Regions from separate parts of the Bacillus aerius genome, predicted to be linked through region 3. Evidence: riboswitches for the same ligand, from Rfam matches in the RefSeq annotation. Region 3 holds a riboswitch; each other region holds the start of a gene.
The links. A riboswitch is a leader RNA that binds a small molecule or an ion and turns the genes downstream of it on or off. The one in region 3 is predicted to bind S-adenosylmethionine.
Positions count from the first base shown of each region.

Region 1 (3,119 bases), 340 kb from region 3:
CGCCCGGCTATTATTGCAGTGACCCAGCTGACAAGCACGTCAGAAGATATGATGAAAAAAGAATTACTAATTGACCGCCCATTGCAAGAGGCGGTGCTTCATTATGGACAATTGGCATATGAAAGTGGACTTGATGGTGTGGTGTGCTCTGTTCATGAATCAAAACAGCTTCATGAACAAATCTCTCCTTCCTTTCTCACTGTGACGCCAGGAATTCGCTTACCAAATGATCAAACGGATGACCAAAAGCGTGTGGCGACACCTGCCTTTGCCAAAGAACAGGGTGTTTCACAGATTGTTGTGGGAAGATCGATCACAAAAGCCACAAACCCAGTGGAAGCTTATCAACAAATTTTGAAAGAGTGGGAGTGACTGCCGGATGAAAACGAAAATCGCGAAGCATTTATTACAAATCAAAGCTGTCTCTTTAAAACCAGACGAACCATTTACATGGGCGAGCGGTATCAAATCACCGATTTACTGTGACAATCGCCTCACCTTGTCTTATCCTGAGGTCAGAGGGGACATTGCGGAAGGTTTAAAAGACTTGATTCTCACTCATTTTGAAGGAGCGGAAGTTGTCGCAGGTACAGCTACAGCTGGCATTCCTCATGCGGCATTAGCAGCTGATCGTCTGAATGTACCGATGTGTTATGTAAGAAGTAAACCAAAAGCACACGGAAAAGGAAATCAAATTGAAGGAGCCGTATCACCTGGACAAAAGGTGGTTGTCGTAGAAGACCTCATCTCAACTGGAGGCAGCGTTCTTGAAGTTGTGGCTGCTCTAGAAGACGAAGGCTGTGACGTACTCGGAGTTGTTGCGATCTTCACTTATGGACTGCCAAAAGCAGCTGCGGCTTTTCAAGAGAAAAACATTCCCTATGTCACGCTGACAGACTATGACACACTGACAGAAGTGGCACTTGAGCTAAAAGCAATCGAGCCTTCTGCTATGAATAAACTAAAACGCTGGAGACAGGATCCTTCGTCTGAATCTTGGATGGAAGAAACGGTCTAAAAAGCTTGTCTTGTTTTAAAAAAGCTGTGCTGCGCTGCACAGTTTTTTATTTGGTTAAAAATAGTAAAATAGACTCAAATTTAAATAAAAACTAATCCTATCAATAAAGTCGGGTTGACTTTTGTTTGAATTGTGTTAATATTTAATACAAATTAAAACTCTTATCCAGAGAGGTGGAGGGACTGGCCCGATGAAGCCCGGCAACCTGCGATTTGCAAGGTGCTACTTCCTGCAAAATGATTCTATTTTGAAAGATAAGGAAATCGTGAGCTTCCTCATCTTTCTTTCGGACTGAAAGAAAGTTTTTTTATTTTAACGGTGAGGAGGAAGAGGAGATGGAACTGAAACAAAACCAGGATGAGGACTTAGTGAAGCATATGCAAGAGCTGATTGGGGATATGAAATTCGGTTCAATTACGTTGGTCGTTCAGGACGGTCAAGTGATTCAAGTGGAAAAAAATGAAAAAATCAGATTAAAGTAGTGCGGAGAATAGCAATAGAAGCAGTACTCCGGAAGGGGAGAAACAATGTTAACTTATGAAAATTGGCAAGAGCCGTCCATTACATTTCAAGAGGACGATTTGTATAAAGGGGCCCTATCTGTGCTGAAATGGGCGTACGGCCACTATGGTGATCAGCTCGTTTATGCATGCAGTTTTGGCATTGAGGGCATTGTCCTGATCGATCTTATTGCGAAAGTAAAAAAAGATGCAAGAATTGTCTTTTTAGATACAGGTCTGCATTTCAAGGAAACATACGACACCATTGATGCAGTTAAGGAAAGATATCCTGGGTTAGACATCGTGCTGAAAACACCTGAGCTGACGGTGGAAGAGCAGAATGAGCAGCATGGTGATAAATTATGGGAAACGAATCCTCAAAGCTGCTGCCATATGAGAAAGGTCATTCCATTGCAAGAGGCACTATCTGGCTATCCGGCATGGCTGTCTGGTTTAAGAAGAGAGCAGTCGCCTAAACGAGCAGGTACGAACTTCTTAAATAAGGATGAAAAATTCCAATCAGTCAAAGTATGTCCGCTCATCCACTGGACGTGGAAGGACATATGGAGATATGCGTCTAGAGAGGATCTTACTTATAATCCGCTGCATGACCAAGGATATCCAAGCATCGGGTGTGCACCTTGTACACAGCCGGCATTTACTGCTGATGATTTGCGTTCTGGAAGATGGTCAGGGACAGCAAAGACTGAGTGCGGATTACATGAGTAAGGGAGCATAATGTATGGAAATCGCCGCAATTTTATTTAGCTTATTCTTTGCTTTAAATATTGGCGCAAGCGGAGCAGCCGCTTCGATGGGCATCGCATATGGTTCAGGTGCGATCAAAAAGCCAATATACGCGCTCAGCGTTTGTGCAGTTGGAATATTAGCAGGTTCAGTGATTGGCGGCGGCGAGGTCGTCAAAACGATCAGCTCCGGGATTATGCCTGAATCTGTCATCACACTTGAAATTGTGTGTATCATCATTGGCTCGGCCGCATTATCACTTTTCATAGCGAATCTCTTGGCCATTCCTTTATCCACAAGTGAGGTCACAGTAGGAGCTGTGGTCGGTGTGGCAGCCGCATATAAAGTGCTGTATGTGAAATCGATCTTAGTCATTGTCTCTTTTTGGGTGATTATTCCGATTGTTGCCTTTGTTTTTACCTTTGCTGTTGTCAAAATCATCAGATTGTTCCCTAAACGGACATTATCCAAAAAAGGAACATTGATCTTATCTGTTGTTTTGATTATCAGTGGGTTTTTAGAAGCGTTTTCAGCCGGCATGAACAATGTCGCCAATGCGGTCGGCCCGCTTGTCGCGTCAGGTGTTTTATCAGTCGGGCAAGGAACCCTTTACGGCGGAATCTTTGTGGCCATTGGGGCGCTGCTTCTAGGAAGAAGGGTACTAGAAACAAATGGAAAGAAAATTACACGCTATCAAACGGGTGAAGGCATTCTATTATCGAGCACCGGTGCAGGACTTGTCATCGTCAGCTCTATATTCGGACTCCCTGTTCCCCTTACTCAAATTACCTCCTCGTCCATTATTGGGCTTGGTATGGCAAAGGGTGGACCGAACATTTTTCATAAACATGTTG
Region 1 is NZ_JARYHO010000001.1:1,505,162-1,508,280, forward strand. It holds gene pyrF (orotidine-5'-phosphate decarboxylase) at 1-372, shown strand, start outside; gene pyrE (orotate phosphoribosyltransferase) at 380-1,018, shown strand; SAM riboswitch class I at 1,177-1,279, shown strand; gene M2353_RS07755 (DUF2292 domain-containing protein) at 1,396-1,500, shown strand; gene M2353_RS07760 (phosphoadenylyl-sulfate reductase) at 1,546-2,247, shown strand; gene M2353_RS07765 (sulfate permease) at 2,261-3,119, shown strand, end outside.
Region 1: linked by a shared signal. The riboswitch ahead of M2353_RS07755 (DUF2292 domain-containing protein) and the one ahead of M2353_RS05970 (methionine biosynthesis PLP-dependent protein) in region 3 are both predicted to bind S-adenosylmethionine.

Region 2 (3,119 bases), 2.4 Mb from region 3:
TGAACAAGCGGCGTTGTCATAGGTGTCCTCCTTCTCTCCTGATCGTCAATTGAAAAACGAAACACCCTCTATGAAAAGAGAGTGCACGTAGTTTATTTTGCATAATGCTTCCTCAAGGTCTTCATCCAGTCTTCTTCAAAAGCAGTCGATGATCCGAATCCTTTTACTTCATCTGCAAGATTGACCATATTGATGGCCTTTCCTGCATCCTGAAGCTGCTTTTGTGAAATGAGAGAGGCCTCAAGGTCATAGGAAGATGGCGTTTTCTCGCCAGCTAGTTTCTTCGCAAGAATCCTTACGTCGATTGCGCCAATGAGCTTCGGATCGACAGCGGCAGTGTACTTCCAAGGACTGTCTTTCGCAGTCATTTCTTGCAGATCGGCATTAGACACATCAATACCGTATATTTTCACTTCGGTTCTTCCTGCTTCTTTTAAAGCTCTTGCGGCACCAATCGCAAATGCATCCCACGTGGCAAAAATCGCATCCAGTTTACCCTTTGGATATTTATTTAGCATAGCCGCAACCGCATTTTGTGTTTGAACTGATGTATCAGAGGCCGCAACGCCAAATCGGTCAAGTTCCTTGATTCCTGTATGCTGTTTGAGCGTTTCTTGGTACACCTTGTTTCGTCTCACCATTGGAGGGAATCCGTCTACCCAAAGATACGCAATATTTGCTTTCCCTTTAAAATCAGCCACGAGTGCATCTAATGATTTTTCTGCTAATTGCTCGTCATCTTGAGACGTCACTGTGACCCCTTTGATGTCCTTCAGCTTCGGATTTGAATCAAACGCCACAACTGGAATGCCCTTCGCTGTGATCTTCTTCACATCAGCGACTGTCGCCTCATCATCCCCATGAGAGATGATAAAGCCATCATAGTTTTCTTCTAGTGCTTGAGAAATGGCATCATGAAACTTCGCCGTATCACCATTTGCCGTGTAGACATCTACTGTAAAGCCTAGCGCTTCACCTTCTGCCTTCGTTCCTGCTAAAAACTGAGCAGTATGATCGTCCCCGCCAATTTTACGGATGACTTTAATTTTTGCTCCCTGTCCTTTTGCAAATCGCTTCGGGACATTGTCAAAGGAGACCTTTTCGTTTGCATTAGCCTTTGAGCCTGCGCTTGATCCCGTACCGCAACCAGATAATAGCACGGTCAGGACCGTCAATAATACAAGAGATGATGTCCAATATTTACGTTTCATTGCTGTTCCTCCTCAAGTTGTTTTATTTTTCACATCGGAAAACTAGGTAAAGAAGTGGAAATATGCCTGTGAACCCAGTCTTTTGATTCTAAAAAAAGAGATCAAAAAAAGCCTCTCTTGATAAAGAGAGGCTTGATCACCGTTGCATGAAACATGTATCGGGAAGTCTTCCTCTCTTATCTGTCAAAGCTGTAACAGCTTTGCAGGAATTAGCACCAATTTCTTAAATAGAAACGGTTGCTGGGCGTCATAGGGCCAGTCCCTCTGCCTCTCTTGATAAGAGATCCGTTATGAAATTTGTTTTAGTTGAAATGTCTTCTTTACTTTAATGTGATGTCTCATCAATGTCAATGACTTTTTTGAAAATTTCTAAAATGATCACTTGCACCGAATACCTTGTTTAACTGCCGATGATTTTCTTAGCAGGTGATGATGCCTTAAGACGGAAATCATATTTTTTCTCATTCACAAATTGGGGATTAAGGTGTGCTGATCCTTTATCTTGACCGCTTTTCGAGCGATACGTTTTGTAGCCTTCCAGCCATTTCCCGCGCCATACCCATTGTGAGGCTTTTGCACCTTTGCGGTCATCGTAGACATTCTTTTGGAATGTATTCTTCTTGTTCACTTCGTAGAGATTCACGACTAAGTAATGCGAAGCACTGGCTGTCATGATATTATTCGTGATTCGATTGTTCACCGATTGATATTGCATGAGCAATTGACCGCCTTCTAAGCCGGCTGTGTCATTTTTGTACAAAATGTTATGGGAGATGGTCGTGTTTGTGGTTCCGCCCCGCTTCTTGTCATAGCCGCCAATGGAGATGCCTGTATAACGATTTAAATATACTTGATTGTGCTCAATGCGAATGCGTTCGGCCATCTTCCCTTTATGTTCACTTGTGACCTCAATCCCAAGGTCATTATGATGGCTGATGTTATGATCAATCACGATGTCTTTCCCGCCATCCACATAGATTCCTCCTGCGGAGATGTCCTTGCCGTACGCTGGATTCCCAACACTCGTAATCTCATAAACTTTGTTTCTAGATACGACACCATTTCGCACTTGATCATACTTTTTAGAAGGTGCGACATTCTCAAAACCAATTAAATCAATCCCGATATTGTCCGTATGCCGGACTGTATTATGTGTCACGCGGAAATTTTTCACGTTTCCGTTTAGCACAAGGGCTTCACTAAAACCCAACTTTAACTTTTCCACAGTGTTTCCTTTGATTTCGATGTCTTCAATGGCTGCAGGTGCTTTCGTTCCATAGACCGCAATGCCATGAGCATTCCCATTTTGATGTGTCGTCTGAATGTCGTACACACGGTTGTTAAGCAGTTTGACGCCTTTGCCGCTTCCTGTGATGAATATACCAATGGGTGTCACATCTTCTTGATTCGTTTTAATATGACCGACTGTCAAACCTTTCAGGGTGATATAGCTTTTTTGATCAATCTTCACAAGACCACCGTCTGCTTGATTTCCTTTAAGAGATGCTCCGCTAATGACAGGCTTCTCTTTTCCATACGCTTGAAAAACAACTGGTGCTTTCTTTGTTCCAGAATGGCGGACAATCAATCTCTCTTTGTATGTACCGCCTCTCATATAAACTGTTGTCCCAGCTTTCGCGATACTTGCCGCTTTTTTCAGCGTACGGAAAGGCTTTTGCTTTGTCCCTGGATGTTTGTCGTTCCCATTTGCTGCGACGTAATAGGCAGTACCTTGCTTCGCACCAGCCTCCTCCGTCATCGCTTGACAGCCAAAACTAATGGCGGTCATCAATAAAATCAATAAGGCGCCTGATATCATTCGTTTCATCTCGTTGTTTGCTCCCTTCCACTCTCTTCTACCTTTATCGGTTAAAAAAAAGAGGATTAAAATATGGCAATGCCCCTTGC
Region 2 is NZ_JARYHO010000001.1:3,521,120-3,524,238, forward strand. It holds gene M2353_RS18305 (sugar ABC transporter ATP-binding protein) at 1-20, opposite strand, end outside; gene M2353_RS18310 (sugar ABC transporter substrate-binding protein) at 93-1,211, opposite strand; SAM riboswitch class I at 1,385-1,494, opposite strand; gene M2353_RS18315 (right-handed parallel beta-helix repeat-containing protein) at 1,612-3,039, opposite strand.
Region 2: linked by a shared signal. The riboswitch ahead of M2353_RS18310 (sugar ABC transporter substrate-binding protein) and the one ahead of M2353_RS05970 (methionine biosynthesis PLP-dependent protein) in region 3 are both predicted to bind S-adenosylmethionine.

Region 3 (3,119 bases):
ATTATAAATGACAAAATGAATGGCTTCGTCCTCAAGTTCATCAATTTCGATCTCTAACGGGACTTCTTGTTCTTTTACGAAAACTTCTTTTCGAACATAATAAGCATCTTCTCGTTGTGTTTGTTCTTTTACGATGACTGTATTCAAATGTCTTTAACCCTCTTCTCCTAAGATAAATGTTTCATAAACGGTCCAAGAACCGTTCTCTAATTGATATAAAAGGTGGAAGCGGTCAACCGTTTCCTCGTGGTCAATTTTTCTCAGCTTCAATGTGCCTAGAACGTCTGAATGCTCATCGTCTGATAACTTTTGAGCCACTGTCACATGCGGAACAAATGCATATTCAGGTGTACCAGCAAGCGGATCAGTGTACAACTTCTCATTGAGAGTCATTAATTCTTCGTTCGGTTCTACTTTCATATAAATCACGTTGTTTACAGGAGCGAATGAACTGAATTTTTTAATACGTAACGTAATAGGAGAAGCATTTTTTGCGTACTCTCGCAAGGTGGAGACGACCTCAGCTGCTTCTAGATCCGTTAATTCAAAAGGTGTTCTTAATGTTAAATGAGGTGGTATGAGTGCATAGTTCGGATCATAACGTTTCCGATAAGAGTTCGCAATGTCTTGCAATTTTTTTGATGGAAATAAAACAACTCCGTATTTCATCATGTTCCCTCCTGATTAAGAAAGTATTTATTATTTTTTATTATAACAAAATTCAGTTGATTAACGAATATGGGAGCATTCTTTTTAACGAAGGTGAAATGAGCGGCTGCCAAAACGTCCATTTATGATCGCCTTCGAATGTCTCAAATAAATAATCCGCACCGGACTTCTCCAAAAGGACCTTTAATTCTTCGTTCGGCTGAATAAAGTCTAGCACTTGCCCATCTGTCGTTTTCACAGCTGTTTCTTCTAACCCGATTTGATGGATAATGGCATAATGAGCAAGGGATGATGACTGTTTGACTGCTTGCAGAACCGACTCATCCACGTAAGGAGACTGCAAAATCAGTCCGCCAAATAACGAAGGATAATCAATGGCTGTCATAAGTGAGATCGTAGCACCTAATGAATCACCAATAAATGTACGACCTGATCCAACTTGATACGTTGGATAGTGTTCATCAATATACGGAACTAGTTCATTTGCCAAAAAGCGTTTATACGCCTCGAACTTTGGTCCGTCTGGATGATACGTATTTCGTCTTTCAGTAACATTTTCATATGGGACACCAATGATAATCGAGCGTTCCATTTCTTTGTTTTGCATTAATTCTTCCGCTTGTCTGCCTATTTTACCTAGACGGAAATAATCATGACCATCTTGTGCAATGATGACATGATATGTATAAAGGGGGGAGTAATTGACTGGCAAATAAATCAAAATGGTCATATCTGCCCCAAGTTCTTTTGACTGTAAGGTTTCTTCTTGAATGATGCCTGTTTTCTTCACCATAATCCATTCCTCCAGCTAACCAAATTCATCATAAGTGAAACGTTTCCATTCATTGTAACACGAAAAACAGCGTTGTTCCTATATGCTAACATGCAATCAAATTGGCTGACATCCAATCTGCTACAAAATACAGAAAATTTTAATTAATCGTTACATTTCCCCTTGAAAAATGAGGTTTAATGCGTTACAGTATTAAGAATTAGAACAGACAGACAACACATTCTTATCGTGAGAGGTGGAGGGACTGGCCCTTTGAAACCTCAGCAACCGGTATGCATCACTTCATGTGATGTACCAAGGTGCTAAATCCAGCAAGCAGCTTTTTTGCTTGGAAGATAAGAGGAAGCGATTAAACCCCTTCTTCTTATGAAGAAGGGGTTTTTCTGTTTTGAAATTAGATTTTTACTTAGGATGGTGTCAAATGACAGAACATGTGGAAACGAAGTTAGCGCAAATTGGAAACCATAGCGAAGAGGTGACTGGTACTGTCAGTCCTCCCGTTTATCTTTCAACAGCTTACAGACATAGAGGCATTGGGGAATCAACAGGATTTGATTATATTCGGACGAAAAACCCAACAAGGCAGCTTGTAGAAGATGCGATTGCTTCACTCGAAGAAGGAACGGCCGGTTTTGCCTTCAGTTCGGGAATGGCTGCCATCCAAACGATCATGGCGCTGTTTGAGAGCGGGGATGAACTCATTGTTTCATCAGATTTATATGGCGGTACATACCGTCTATTTGAAAACGAATGGAAAAAGTACGGACTGCGCTTTGTTTATGATGATTTTTCAGATGAAGACTGTTTACGCTCTAAAATGACGCCAAATACAAAAGCCGTCTTTATTGAAACGCCAACAAACCCACTCATGCAGGAAGCGGATATTCAAAAGGTTGCGAAAATCGCAAAAGAACACGGTGCATTGGTCATTGTGGATAACACCTTTTATACGCCCGTCTTGCAAAAACCGATTACACTTGGAGCGGACATTGTCATTCATAGTGCCACCAAATATTTAGGCGGACATAACGATGTTCTTGCCGGACTTGTCGTCACAAAAGGAGAGAAGCTATCGGAAGACATGTTCCAGCATCAAAACGCCATTGGGGCGGTTTTATCTCCATTTGACTCATGGCTTTTAATGAGAGGAATGAAAACATTGGCGCTGAGAATGCGTCAGCACGAAGCAAATGCGAAGGAATTAGCTGATTTTCTAAAGCAGCAGCCTGAAATTCAAGATGTCCTTTACCCAGGAAAGGGAGGCATGCTGTCATTCCGAGTAGCCAAAGAGGACTGGGTCAATCCATTTTTGAAGCAGCTGAAAACGATTTGTTTTGCTGAAAGCCTTGGCGGAGTCGAAAGCTTCATTACGTATCCTGCAACGCAAACCCATATGGACATCCCAGAAGAGATTCGCATCGCAAACGGTGTTTGTAACAAATTGCTCCGTTTCTCAGTCGGGATTGAGCATGTGGAGGATCTAAAAGCAGACCTGAAACAGGCACTATCAAATGTGAAAGAGGAGGTACACACGAAATGACCACACATGATTGGACACTCGAAACACAACTCGTTCATAATGCGTTTAAAACAGACCGCTCAACAGGTGCAGTCAGTGTACCGATTCAACATGCATCGACGTTTCACCAAAGTAGCT
Region 3 is NZ_JARYHO010000001.1:1,170,046-1,173,164, forward strand. It holds partial or broken gene M2353_RS05955 (GNAT family N-acetyltransferase) at 1-147, opposite strand, end outside; gene M2353_RS05960 (YjcG family protein) at 154-669, opposite strand; gene M2353_RS05965 (esterase family protein) at 722-1,462, opposite strand; SAM riboswitch class I at 1,683-1,804, shown strand; gene M2353_RS05970 (methionine biosynthesis PLP-dependent protein) at 1,884-3,002, shown strand; gene metC (cystathionine beta-lyase) at 2,999-3,119, shown strand, end outside.